4 regions of the Specibacter sp. NPDC078709 genome follow, and region 3 is predicted to be linked to each of the others. Evidence: riboswitches for the same ligand, from Rfam matches in the RefSeq annotation. Region 3 holds a riboswitch; each other region holds the start of a gene.
What was found. A riboswitch is a leader RNA that binds a small molecule or an ion and turns the genes downstream of it on or off. The one in region 3 is predicted to bind S-adenosylmethionine.
Positions count from the first base shown of each region.

Region 1: another riboswitch for S-adenosylmethionine. It lies ahead of AB0P14_RS02810 (hypothetical protein); the one in region 3 lies ahead of AB0P14_RS11470 (OsmC family protein).
Region 2: another riboswitch for S-adenosylmethionine. It lies ahead of AB0P14_RS14425 (DUF1737 domain-containing protein); the one in region 3 lies ahead of AB0P14_RS11470 (OsmC family protein).
Region 4: another riboswitch for S-adenosylmethionine. It lies ahead of AB0P14_RS12615 (ABC transporter ATP-binding protein); the one in region 3 lies ahead of AB0P14_RS11470 (OsmC family protein).

Region 1 is NZ_JBFBLU010000001.1:650,211-653,380, reverse strand. It holds gene AB0P14_RS02820 (MBL fold metallo-hydrolase) at 1-48, opposite strand, end outside; gene AB0P14_RS02815 (helix-turn-helix transcriptional regulator) at 354-1,226, shown strand; gene AB0P14_RS02810 (hypothetical protein) at 1,223-1,567, opposite strand; SAM riboswitch class IV at 1,580-1,691, opposite strand; gene AB0P14_RS02805 (sodium:solute symporter) at 1,792-3,170, opposite strand, start outside.
Region 2 is NZ_JBFBLU010000008.1:18,489-21,658, forward strand. It holds gene AB0P14_RS14415 (aminodeoxychorismate lyase) at 1-158, shown strand, start outside; gene AB0P14_RS14420 (Pr6Pr family membrane protein) at 167-811, opposite strand; SAM riboswitch class IV at 924-1,043, shown strand; gene AB0P14_RS14425 (DUF1737 domain-containing protein) at 1,133-1,393, shown strand; gene AB0P14_RS14430 (rhodanese-like domain-containing protein) at 1,390-1,782, shown strand; gene AB0P14_RS14435 (O-succinylhomoserine sulfhydrylase) at 1,896-3,107, shown strand.
Region 3 is NZ_JBFBLU010000005.1:212,705-215,874, forward strand. It holds gene AB0P14_RS11460 (LLM class flavin-dependent oxidoreductase) at 1-432, shown strand, start outside; gene AB0P14_RS11465 (NAD(P)-binding domain-containing protein) at 429-1,127, shown strand; gene AB0P14_RS11470 (OsmC family protein) at 1,307-1,885, opposite strand; SAM riboswitch class IV at 1,923-2,042, opposite strand; gene AB0P14_RS11475 (ABC-F family ATP-binding cassette domain-containing protein) at 2,273-3,170, shown strand, end outside.
Region 4 is NZ_JBFBLU010000006.1:147,786-150,955, forward strand. It holds gene AB0P14_RS12610 (aliphatic sulfonate ABC transporter substrate-binding protein) at 1-188, opposite strand, end outside; gene AB0P14_RS12615 (ABC transporter ATP-binding protein) at 246-1,007, opposite strand; SAM riboswitch class I at 1,098-1,211, opposite strand; gene AB0P14_RS12620 (CoA-binding protein) at 1,306-1,722, shown strand; gene AB0P14_RS12625 (polysaccharide deacetylase family protein) at 1,773-2,729, shown strand; gene AB0P14_RS12630 (hypothetical protein) at 2,762-3,170, shown strand, end outside.

The sequences.
Region 1 (3,170 bases), on a different contig from region 3:
GTCTCCGATGGTGAGGACGGGGGTGGTTTCAATGGTGGAAATTGTCATGATGATCTGTGCTTTCGCTCGGTGGTTTCATTCGATGGCTACGTGAAGTACTCGGGCAACGTGAAGGTAAGCCCCGGCGGGCTGTGTTCTTCCAGCCCTGGAATCCAGTATTCGTTCCAGCGAGGAATCGTGGCACTCCCGCTTTTGCCTACCACTGACAGGGGTAGGCAGCATTGGGTGAAAGGCAGCAGACTAGGGGCATGACATCTCTGGACAATGGTGATCTGAGTGCTTTTCTGCAGGCACGACGTGAACGCATTACCCCGAAACAAGCCGGTCTCACGCTGTATGGCGACTGACGCCGTGTGGCCGGGCTGCGCCGTGAGGAGTTGGCAATGCTGGCTGGAGTCAGTTCTTCCTATTACACAAGGCTGGAACAGGGGCGCTCACGCAATGCCTCACACCAGGTTCTGGATGCTCTAGCCACCGCACTGCAGCTCAACAGCGCCGAACGGGCCCACTTGATTCGGCTAGGGACAAGCCCTAAGCGCCGCCCGGGAACCCCTAAACCGCCGACAGAGGATGCCGACCCGGCTCTGCTGGAACTGCTGGCGGCTGTCGGTGACGTACCAGTGCTCATTCTGGGCCGGCGCAGTGACGTCCTCGCCTGGAATTCCTTGGGCCACGCGCTGCTCGCACCACATCTAGATATAGCCGCGCCACTATCGCCTGCAGCACGACCGAACATGGCATCCATGGTCTTCCTGGACACCGAAACGCGCGCCCTGTATCTGGACTGGCCATCCAAAAGCCGTGCTGTGGTGGGCAATTTGCGGCTCATCGCTGGCAAGTACCCCGAGGATCCGCTACTCGCTCAACTGGTGGGTTCCTTGGCCGTAGCCAGCCCAGAGTTCGTTTCTCTTTGGGCCGACCACAGAGTCCAACCGTGCGCGACTGCGGTGTACGAACTAGCGCACCCGCTCATCGGGAAACTTGCGCTGACCCAACAGACCCTCAGATCGGTGGAACACCCCGATCAAACCTTCGTAACGCACACGGCTGCGACGCACACGGCTGTCGCTGGATCGTCGGCGCGAGAAGGGCGAGAAGGGCGAGAAGGGCGAGAAGCGCTGGTGCTGCTGGCGCAACTGGTGGGAACCGCGCAGGCCGAGGCAGACAATGCAGTACAGCAGCACACCCAGCAGCCCACCCAGCGGCGCGCTAGTGAACGGCTCTAGAAAGCGGAGAGCCGGAAACCCACGTTGCGTCCGGCCCGCACACCGCTCTGCGCCACAGTGATGACCAAGGTGCCCAGCTCTGGAATCCAGCGGGCCGGGCGAACCGCCTGGGTCAGGGCTGTGGCAAGCTGTTGCGGCTCCTGCGTCTGATAGTCGTGGAAGCCGTTCGGGGTTTGAAACGAAACGGCGCCGCGGCTCACATCTACCGAAGGCAGCACCGGAATTCCGGTGGATTTTGCGGGCAGGTTCCCCACGGCGGGACCCGCCGCAGTCCGTGCTGCGGGGGCGGACTGCCCAACATTTTGGCGCTGACGGGGCGTGACAGGGGTGCTCGAAGACATGGCGATGACCTTTGCTTGCTCTTGCCCAACGGAGGTTTCCGCGGGCCGCTTCCTCATCCGAACCACCCGTGAAGCATGGGGTTGGCGTGCGGCCAGTCGGAGCTTGGCGCCGCATCTCTTGAAGCTGTCCTCTACACTACTGTTTTAACGGCCGACGGCGGATGGTGACGTAATAAATTACGTCACCATCCGCCGTCGTACTTCTGCGAAGGTTACTTCACGAGTTACTTCACCAAGGTGGCAGCGTCTTCATCCGGGTTGGAGTCCGTGACGGCCGCGGCGAGGCGGTCGTCCCAGCCCTTGCGGATGTGCGCGGGGGTTGCCGGGGTCAACAGGGAGATGACAACGTAGACCAGCAGCGAGGCGATGAGGCCGAAGTAGATGGGCTCGTTGGCGTAGATGCCGTCGGCGCTGGGGATGATTGAGGTGGCGTACAGAACCAACATGACCAGGGTCAGTGCGCAACCTACGGCCATGGACCAGGCGGCGCCGAGGCCCGTGCCGCGCTTCCAGACCAGACCGCCGATGATGGCCACGAGCAGGCCGCCAACCAGGATGTCGTAAGCGATGGTGAGGGCGAAGACCACATCGTTGACCACGATGGAGATGACGATCACCATGACACCCAGGATCAGTACGTACCAGCGGTTGGCGCGGACGTCGTGCTCGGGGTTGGTGGTGTCGGAGGCATCGATGGTTTTGCCGAACCAGCTGGCAACGAAGGGGACAACGTCTTTGCGGGCCACCGTGGCGGCGGCAATCAGGGCGCCGGACGCGGTGGACATCATGGCGGCTACGGCGGCGGCCATGACAATGCCGCCGATGCCCATGGGCAGCAGGTAGGTGGCGACCTCGGCGTAGACAACGTCCTTGCCTAGGCCTGCAACATCGATGTCTGGCAGTGCCACAAAGGCGGCCATGCCGATCATGGCACCGGCAACGCCGTACAGGATGCAGTAGATGCCGGCTGTGGCGCCGCCCCACCGGGCCACCTGCGGATCGCGGGCGGTGAAGACGCGCTGCCAAATGTCCTGACCGATGAGCAAGCCCAAGGTGTAAACCACAAAGTAGGTGATGATGGTCTGTACGCCGATGCCATCCCACTGGAAGAAGCTGGCGTCAACGCGTTCCTTGATGCCGGCCAGGCCACCGGCTGCGTTCCAGGTGAAGGGCAGCATGAGCAAGAAGATGCCCACGGTCTTGATGACGAACTGCACCTGATCGGCGAGCGTGATGGACCACATGCCGCCAATGGTCGAGTAAATCAGCACAATGACACCACCGATGGCAATGGCCAACCAACGGTCCAGGCCAAACAGCACCATGAAGATGGTGGCGTAGGCGCCGGTGGAGGTTGCCGAGATCATGATGGTGTAAGCCAGCATGACAATGCCGGACATTTTGGTTGCCTCGGCGCCGTAGCGCAGGCTCAACATTTGCGAGACCGTGTAGATCTTGAGCTTCTGCAAGGTCGGAGCGAACAACAGGCTCAGTAGCAGCACGCCGACACCGATCGCGACCACCAGCCACATGCCGGAAATTCCGAACTTATACCCCAGCCCAACGCCACCAACGGTGGAGGCGCCGCCGAGGACCACAGCAG
Region 2 (3,170 bases), on a different contig from region 3:
CTCCGGCTGATCTGCTGGATGCCGATGCCGTGTGGTTGATTTCCAGCCTGCGTCTGTTGGCTCCCGTTAACACCATTGACGGCCAAGAGATTGGCACGCCGGAGATCCGTTCGGAGTTGACAGCGGAACTTTCAGGGCTTCTCGCACAGACCCTCTAACTGCCGAGTTAAACCGCAGAAGCTGCCACTGCCCGCCGGGCCGAGCGCCCGCTCAGCCAATTACCCAACCACATGATCAGAAATGTCATGGCCACGAAGGCCACGGCGATGATGAGGCAAGTCAGCAGGACGGGACCATATCCGCCGTCGGACGGGTTGAGGAAGGGGTAGGCGTACCAGGTGATGGCCGCGCCGCGAATGATCGAATACGCCAAATACGCCAGCGGGAACGCGATGGCGACGAGCACGCGTTTGTAGGCGATGGGGTGGCGCGGCGGGGTGATGAGCCAGTCGGCCACGATCGCCACAGGCATCACATAGTGCAGCCACGTGTTGATCCAGGGCAGGAGCGAACCCAAATCCACATCGCGCAGCAGGGCGCTGAAGACGATTCCCACCAACGCCATGCACACCACGGAAATGCAGCGCAACAGCGCCCACGCGGGTCCCAGATCCTTGCCGCGCCAGCTCAGCACCGACTCCACCACCAGCACCACGGCGGCAAAAATATTGGAGAGGTTGGTGAAATAGCTGAAGAAGTTCAGCACGCTGAAGCCGTGGCCAATGTGAATGCCCAGCTGGATTCCCACGGCGACCAAGGTCACCGCGCCAAAGAGGAAACGGACGGCGATGAAGGCGCGGCTGAGGCTCATGGATTCATACTGTCAGCTCATGGGCTGCGCGTCTGTAGTGCTGCCGTCATTTTGCGCCATACATGCACTTCTTAGGGTCCCAAGGGGCGGTGGATGTGTTAGTTTCAAAGGGAGTAATGAGTGCCAGTGTCAAGCCCTGACTTGCTGGCCGGCAACCCTCTTTCCGGCGGGGTGCCTCAGGTGACTACTCGGCAAACCCAGCTTCCACGGCTGAAGTTTGCAAGCGCGAACCCCGGTGCGGTAACTCAATGTCCAAATTTTTTGAGCACCGTCCTCAGCTCTCGCTTGCAGCCTTGCGGCCACTTGCAATGAGGAGAGAACATGTCCGCGGACGAATCACCCCTGGCCTACCGGCTCATCACCGGTCCCGACGATCGCTCCTTCTGCGAGCGCATCTCAGCAGCCCTCGACGAAGGCTATGTGCTTCACGGAGGGCCGGCCGTCACCTTTAATGGCACGAACGTGATCTGCGCCCAGGCCGTGATCCTCCCCCAGGCAGTTGCCAGTAGCGACGCCGCCGTGGCTAACGCAGTGCACGATCTGGACGCCGAGCTGGAGTTCGACGGCGAGGGCATCGCGTGAGCTACGCAGGGGATCTGGCCCCGGCAACAGCTTGGGAACACCTAGCTGCCGGAGCCACCCTGGTGGATGTGCGCACCGAAGGTGAATGGACGCATATTGGCGTCCCCGACGTTTCCGCGCTGAACTCCGAACCGGTCTTCATCCAGTGGAATCTGTCTGACGGCACCAACAACCCCCAGTTCCTGGAACAGCTACAGGCCGCAGTGCCCGCCGAGAAGCCGCTGGTTTTGCTGTGCCGTTCGGGCGTCCGATCCATCGCGGCGGCCGAGGCAGCAACTGCGGCCGGCTACACGGCGTACAACGTACTCGAGGGATTCGAGGGTCAACCCGACCGCTTCGGCGACCGTGTCCTGAACGGTTGGAAAAACCGCAATCTACCCTGGCACTAACGCCTTTCCTCGGAACGCGGCATGCGGAACGCCGCGTCCCGCGCGTCTGCACTGTGCCATCGCATGCCAGCATCCAGCCTCCTCACTCACCAGCGAATGCCAAGGACAAGTAATTGAGCAACTTTAACGAGCACGCAGCCACCTGGTCCCCGGACACGGCTGCCGTGCGCGGCGGGCTTGACCGCACCAACTTCCAAGAGACCTCCGAGGCCCTGTTTCTGAACTCCGGCTTTGTGTACGAATCCGCCGAGGCCGCCGAGGCGTCCTTCACCGGAGAAGTGGACCGTTTTGTGTACTCGCGGTACGGCAACCCGTCCGTGGCCACGTTTCAGGAACGGTTGCGGCTACTCGAAGGCAAAGAAGCGTGCTTTGCGACGGCGTCCGGCATGTCCGCCGTATTCACCGCTTTGGGTGCCTTGTTGGGTGCCGGGGACCGGGTGGTGGCGTCGCGCTCACTGTTCGGCTCCTGCTTTGTGATACTGAATGAGCTGCTCCCGCGCTGGGGTGTGGAGACGGTGTTCGTTGACGGACCGGATCTGGATCAGTGGCGCGAGGCGTTGAGTGTGCCCACCACGGCCGTCTTCTTTGAATCCCCATCCAACCCCATGCAGGAAATTGTGGATGTTCAGGCCGTGTGCGATCTAGCCCATGCGGCGGGCGCGCAAGTGGTGGCGGACAACGTCTTCGCCACTCCCCTGTTGCAAAAGTGCGGCGACTTTGGTGCGGACATCATTGTGTACTCGGGCACCAAGCACATTGACGGTCAGGGCCGGGTGCTGGGCGGCGCCATCTTGGGCACCAAGGAATTCATCGATGGACCGGTCAAAAACCTGATGCGCCACACGGGGCCGGCATTGTCTGCCTTCAATGCTTGGGTGCTGACCAAAGGCCTGGAAACCATGAATCTGCGCGTGACACATTCCTGCAACAACGCACTGGCACTGGGCAAATTCCTAGAATCAGCACCGCAGGTAGCACGCGTGCTGTACCCGCATCTCCCCTCACACCCACAGTACGAGCTGGCCAAGAAGCAGATGAAGGCTGGCGGTACCGTGTTGACGTTCGAGCTGGCCGAACCCGCCAACGGCACCCGAAAGGATGCTGCCTTTGCGCTGCTCAATTCCCTATCCATCATCGATATTTCCAATAACCTTGGCGATACCAAATCACTCATCACGCACCCGGCCACTACCACGCACCGCGCTATGGGTCCGGAAGGCCGCGCAGCCATCGGACTCTCTGACGGTTTCTTGCGCCTCTCCGTTGGCCTCGAGGACGTAGAGGATCTGAAGCAGGATCTGGCCGCGGCACTGGCGGCTATCTAGTCGGCTGCACTTCCCCCTTCCCCACAAGCAGCGCGCCTTGCGCACCACGCTCGGGTAACCCGC
Region 3 (3,170 bases):
AGCAATTTCGCCCGGCACGCGCAGCTCTTCCGGGCCGGAGCCGAGCAAGCCGGGCACGATGCCAAGGCACTCAAGGTGGGGGTCAGCGCCGTCGGACTTGTCAGTAAGAACAATGCCACGGAGACGTTTTACCCGTACTGGCGCCGAGTCATGGAGGACATTGCCCGCGAGCGCGGCTTCACCCCTCCCAACCGCATCAGCTACAACATGCAGACCGCACCGGCCGGCGCCATCTACACCGGCACCCCGGAACAGGTCGCCGAGAAGATCCTGCTCACGCATCAGCACATGGGCCACGACCGCCATATCCTGGAAATGGATTTCGCCTCGGTGCCGCAAACCGACGTCCTGAAGTCCATTGAACTCTTCGGCACCGAGGTCAAGCCCTTGATCGATGCAGAACTCCGCACCACAAAGAAGGTAAGCGCATGAGCCAGCAGTCCCCCGCCCTCCACGATCCGGCAACCACCACCATTGGCATCCTCGGCGCCGGAAAAGTAGGCACCGGCGTTGCCCGGCAGGCCATCAAGGCAGGCTACCGAGTGCTGATTGCCGCCTCCGGGGACCCGAAAAAGATTGACTTGATCGTCTCTGTCATGGCCCCCGGCGCCATCGCCGTCTCAGCGCAGGACGCCATGGAGCTCTCCGATTTGGTGGTACTTTCGGTGCCGCTGCACAAATTCCGCACACTGGATCCGGCCGCTCTTACCGGCAAGCACGTCCTGGACACCATGAACTATTGGCGCGACACCAACGGCGACATGCCGGAGCTGGCGGATGCCCGCTCGAGCTCGGAAATGGTGCACGCTCATCTTCCCGGCTCCCGGCTCGCGAAATCGCTGAACCACATTGGCTACCACGAGCTGGAGTTGGATGCCCGTGACGCCGGAGCCGCTGATCGCCGCGCGCTGGCCGTTGCCTCGGACGATCCCGAGACTCGCGCCATGGTGCTGAACTTCGTGGAGCACCTAGGGTTTGACGCGGTCGACGCCGGTCACCTCGCCCAGGGCGCTGCATTCGAACCGGACACCCCCATCTTCACCGGCTCCTACGATGAGGCTGGGTTGCAGGCAGAACTTCTGGCACATGCCGCTACTGCACAAGCTGATCTCAGCCCCGTCGCCTAGACGCCTTGAAGCCTTGACGCTTAGAGGCATAGGCGGCTATGCCTCAGGACACTTAGGTCTCTGGATCTGAGCGCGGCGCTTGCCGGTGCGGTCGATTCCCTATGCTTTATCCTCGATCACGCACCGGCTAGCGCCGTCTTGCCCAGCATCTAAATCTGGCCCTGCAGCTAAATCAGCGCTCACACCTTGGTGATGGCGGTGCGGAACGGTGTCGGGTTACTGAATAGATCCTGGACGGGGCAACGCGCCTCCACGGTGCGGGCCAGTTCGTCATACCGTTCCTGTGTTTCCGGACCGCTGATGTTCACTGCCAGACGGATATCACTGAACCCCGGGCGCACGGTGTCATCCAGACCAAATAGGCCGCGCACGTCCAGATCCCCCTCGGCGTTGATGGTGATGTCATCCACCTGAATGCCGAGCTGCTCGGCGTACAGCCGGTACACCACCACCTGGCAGGAAATGATGGCACCCAACGCGTATTCCACCGGGCTGGCAGCCACGTCGTCGCCGGCCAACGCTGCGGGCTCGTCCACAATGAATTGGTGCTTTCCGGAGCTGATGCGGGTGGCCACCGAACCCACGCCAACGCCGTCAACTTTGTAGGTCAGCTTTGCGCTATCCGGGTTGGCACCGATCCGCTGCGCCCATGCTGCACCTGCCTCGCTGAGACGGGCTGAACGGAGGGCTGCGTCATCGATCGACGGGATAAACGTTGATTCGGTCAGCGTTGATTCGCTAAGTGTTGCTTCACTCATGGTGGTGTCCTTCGTATGAAGGCGAGTGCGAGGCACTGCGCCATACTTACGCCAACGGCTGGTGTCGAAGGCGTCGAATCCTCACCTGGGGCACCCCACTATGGTTGCGAGGGTTGCCGTTCGACCGGCCAGGGCCGCATGGTCGAAACTCTTGATTCTGCCTCTCAGTCTGCCTACCACCGGTCCCCGCTGACAAGGATTCCGTCACACAGGGCAACATCACGACATCCATCAGTGAGAAATGGTCGCTTTGATCCGTGAAAGCGACCATTTCTCACGGATGAATCCGACATCAGGCTCCGCCGGGACGGGCAGGAGCGGAAGGCAGGTCCAGCCGCTCCGGAGGGCAGGTCCGTCCACCACCTAGAAGCAACTTAAGATGGATACATGAGCGCAACACTTGTGGCAAAGGGCCTTTCCGGCGGCCACGCCCACCGCACCCTGTTCACCAACCTCTCCTTCACGGTGGCCCCCGGCGACGTCATTGGCGTAGTCGGCGCCAACGGAGCCGGAAAATCAACACTTTTGGGCCTCCTTGCAGGCGCTGCCACCCCGCAGGGCGGCACCGTGAGCACAGCACCGCAGGACGCCTTCGTCGGATGGTTGCCGCAGGAGCATGAGCGACTCGACGGCGAGAGTATCGCCGCGTACATTGGCCGGCGCACCGGCTGCACCGCCGCCACTGAAGCCATGGAATCCTCCGCCGAAGCCCTGGGTTCCGGCAATTCCGCCGACGAGGACCGCTACGCCACAGCTCTGGATCACTGGCTGGCGTGCGGCGCCGCAGACCTCGATGAGCGCATCCCGGCCACCCTGGCCGAGCTCGGTCTGGATGTTGGCCCCGAGGCCGCCATGACAGGGCTTTCTGGCGGGCAGGCCGCGCGCGTTGCCTTGGCCGCGCTCCTGTTGAGCCGCTTCGACATCGTGCTACTAGATGAGCCCACCAACGATCTGGATCTGGCGGGGCTGGCCCGGCTCGAGGAGTTCGTGAAGGGACTGCGTGGCGGGGTGGTGCTGGTGTCCCACGATCGTGAGTTCCTGGCTCGCACCATCACCTCCGTGGTGGAGCTGGATCTGGCACAGAACAAGGTGGGCGTGTACGACGGCGGCTACGATTCCTTCCTCGAGGAACGCGCCATCGCCAAACGCCACGCCCGGGAGGCCTATGACGAGTTCGCCGACAAAAAAGCTGACCTCGTGGGACGGGCCCGTGTACAGCGCGAATGGAGCTCCCAGGGCGTGCGCAACGCCATGAAAAAAAGCCCCGACAATGACAAGATTCGGC
Region 4 (3,170 bases), on a different contig from region 3:
TTCTCCTTGATAATCAGGCTGAGCGGGTTGTAGGTGGCGAAGTCGATGTTGAGTGTATCGGAGCCGCCCACCTTGCCAGCAGCGTCGGTGGCTGCATTCTCACCGGTGCAGCCGGCAAGGGCCAAAGCGGAAACGGCGGCTGTGAATCCGAGGAATGAGCGTCGGTTGAAAAGAGCTGAATTAGACATGGTGGTCCTTAAAATGGGTGTGCTGAAGAGTGAAAGAGAGAAAGTAAAAAGTAGCGGCTAGTGGCCGTCGACGCCGAGGCTGGTAAGCAGTGAGCTGCGCAGCCCGGCCAGTTCTGTTGATGCCCGGTCGCGGGGGCGTGTGCCGGGCACGTCCACGGTGCGCACAATGGTGCAACCGGGCTGGTCCGTGCCGTCGGAGCCCAACAGGATGATCCGGTCCGCGAGCTGCAATGCCTCATCTACGTCGTGAGTGACCAACAGAACCGTGGTCGGTTCTGCCGAATGGATATCCAGCAGCAGGTCCTGCATGGTGATTCTAGTCAGGGCATCCAGCGCGCCAAAGGGCTCGTCAAGCAATAGAACTCCAGGGTTGCGAGCCAAGGCGCGGGCCAAGGATGCGCGCTGGGCCATGCCGCCGGAGATTTCCCGCGGCCGGTGCCCGGCGAAGGCGGATAGACCCACCAGTTCCAACAGATTTTCCACCACGAGGCGGCTGCGGGCGGAGTCGGCTCCGGCAGGAACCCCGATCGCCACGTTGCTGGCGATCGACTTCCAGGGCAGGAGCCGAGGTTCCTGGAAGGCTACGGCACAGCGTGAATCAATGCCGGTTACGGCTGTTCCATCAATGCTCACGGAGCCGCTGCTGGGAGCGTCGAGTCCGGCAACGGCACGCAGGAGGGTGGATTTTCCGCAGCCAGAAGGTCCCAGTAGGGCTACGATTTCCCCGGCCTGAATGTCAAAGGAAACATCACGGAGCACGGTGTGGGTGCCGGCCTTGGAACTGAAAGACCTGCCAAGCCCATGAAAGGAAACCGGCATGGCCGCAGTGCCCTGGGGATCAGAAACTATTGTTGGTGGCGCCACTGGTTCGGCAGACACCGAGGGCGAAAGTAAAGCAGACATCACAACACTCCATCGTTCCTGGCGGTAGCACCCTGCCGGCGATGACTCCTTCTACAAAGGTGTCAACCAGGGTTGCTGCGGCGTCAATGAGCCAGATCTCTCGGCCGCTCGGGATGGTCATCTCAAGACTAGGACGTAGTGGTGTGCGGCAGAAATCGGCAAGCGGGTGGAGTTCGCGAAGCGTAACAATCGGTGGGAGGACTAGGCTCGTAACATGGCACACCTCAATGACCCGCAGCTCATCCGCCGGCTCTTGACCACACCCGGTCGCTGGGCTGTTGTGGGCTTGTCCGGTAATCCGCTGCGACCTGCCGTCGGTGTTTCCTTGTACCTCCAGCAGCACCTGGGCCAGGAGATCATCCCGGTGAGTTTGAAAGGCGATGACGTCCATGGTGCCAAGGGGTACAAAGCCTTGGCCGAGGTCCCCGGAACCATCGACGTGGTGGACTGTTTTGTAAATTCCACCCGGGTGGGTGATGTTGTAGACCAGGCCATCGCGGAGGGTGCCAAGGCTGTCTGGCTCCAGCTGGGCGTTATTGACGAGGACGCGGCCCAACGTGCACAAGCTGCAGGACTGGACGTGGTGATGAATACCTGTCCCAAGATTGAAGCCGCAAAACTCGGGTTGTAAGCGGCGCAGGCTGTGCTGAACAACGATTTCCAGAAATAAGGAAAGCTGCCATGCCCCGCCACCTTGACCTTTCACCCAGCCGTGGCCGTTGGGTGGCATTTTCGGTGTTGCTCCTAGCGATTGCACTCGTGGCCACCGGCCTGTGGTGGGTCAACACCAACAGTTCAGCGCTGCCGGGCCCAGTAACTGCGCCAGCTACTACCGCGCCGCCCATAAGTACCCCCGTCGCAAGCAACCCGGTCACAAAAACTCCTCCCGAGAGCGCCGCTGCCTCGAGTACCCCCGCGGCGACTGGCACTGCCTCGAGTACGCAAGCTCCGGCGTCGGAAGTCCCCAGCGCTCAGCCAGCGACTAACCCGGCCACCGGGAGGGTAGACACCCTTGAAGGGCTGGTGCCGGACTATGTGCTGCCGCCCATCGTCGACGGGATGGCGCCGGTGCTGACCAAGGTGCCTACCGAGCAAAAGGTGGTGTTCGTGACGATCGACGACGGCGCCGTGAAGCGGGACTCGGACCTGGCGCTGCTGGAGCAGCACGGGATCAAGGCCTCGTTGTTTCTGGCTCACAATTTTATCGCCGGAAGTTCAGATTTCTACAGGAAATACACTGCGGCCGGACACCTCATTGAAAACCACACCATGACCCATAATCTGGGATTTATTCAGCTCAGCTACGAGCAGCAAAAGGCCGAAATTTGCGGCATGGCTGACTTCGAAGAACAGCAGTTCGGGCGCCGGCCGGTCTTCTTCCGACCGCCGGGTGGCCCATACACCATGGCCACCCGGCGGGCTGTTGCGGAGTGCGGCATGAAGGCCATTGTGGATTGGGAAAGCAAGGCAAATGCAGGGGGAATGGACTACCAAGTGGGCGCGGGGCTGCGACCTGGGGACATTGTGCTCATGCATTTTAGGAAGGAATTCCCGGAAGACCTCGCGGCCTTCCTCAAAGCGCAAAAAGCAGCCGGACTCAAAGTGGTGCTGCTCGAAGATTATCTGGCCACCCCGTAGCATCACGTAGAAAATAGAAGGAGCTTAAGCCGGTGGAAAACGAAGATCGCACCCGGGATGCCACCGAAGTTCATACGGAGCAGAGGGCGCTGGCCCAGCTACCGGTGGTGCTCGCGCTGGCCGACGCCGGAAAACTACGGGTCAGTGCTGCCACACGGAAACCCACGGCTGCCACCATGCGGTTGTTGGAGACTGTGCTGCCCGGCGGGGAATTTTATGCCAACGAACCCATCTCCGGTTTTGCCTGGCCGTTACTGCTGCAGGCCGGTGGACTGGCAGACGGTCCCAGAATGGCATTGACGTCGCGTGGCTGCACGGCACTATCCAAGGACCCTGCATTGGTTTTGAAGGGACTTTGGGAACGGTGGTTGAAGGCGGGGATCATCGATGAGTTCAGCCGAATAGAAGCCATCAAGGGCCAGCGCTCCGCCAACGTCTTGA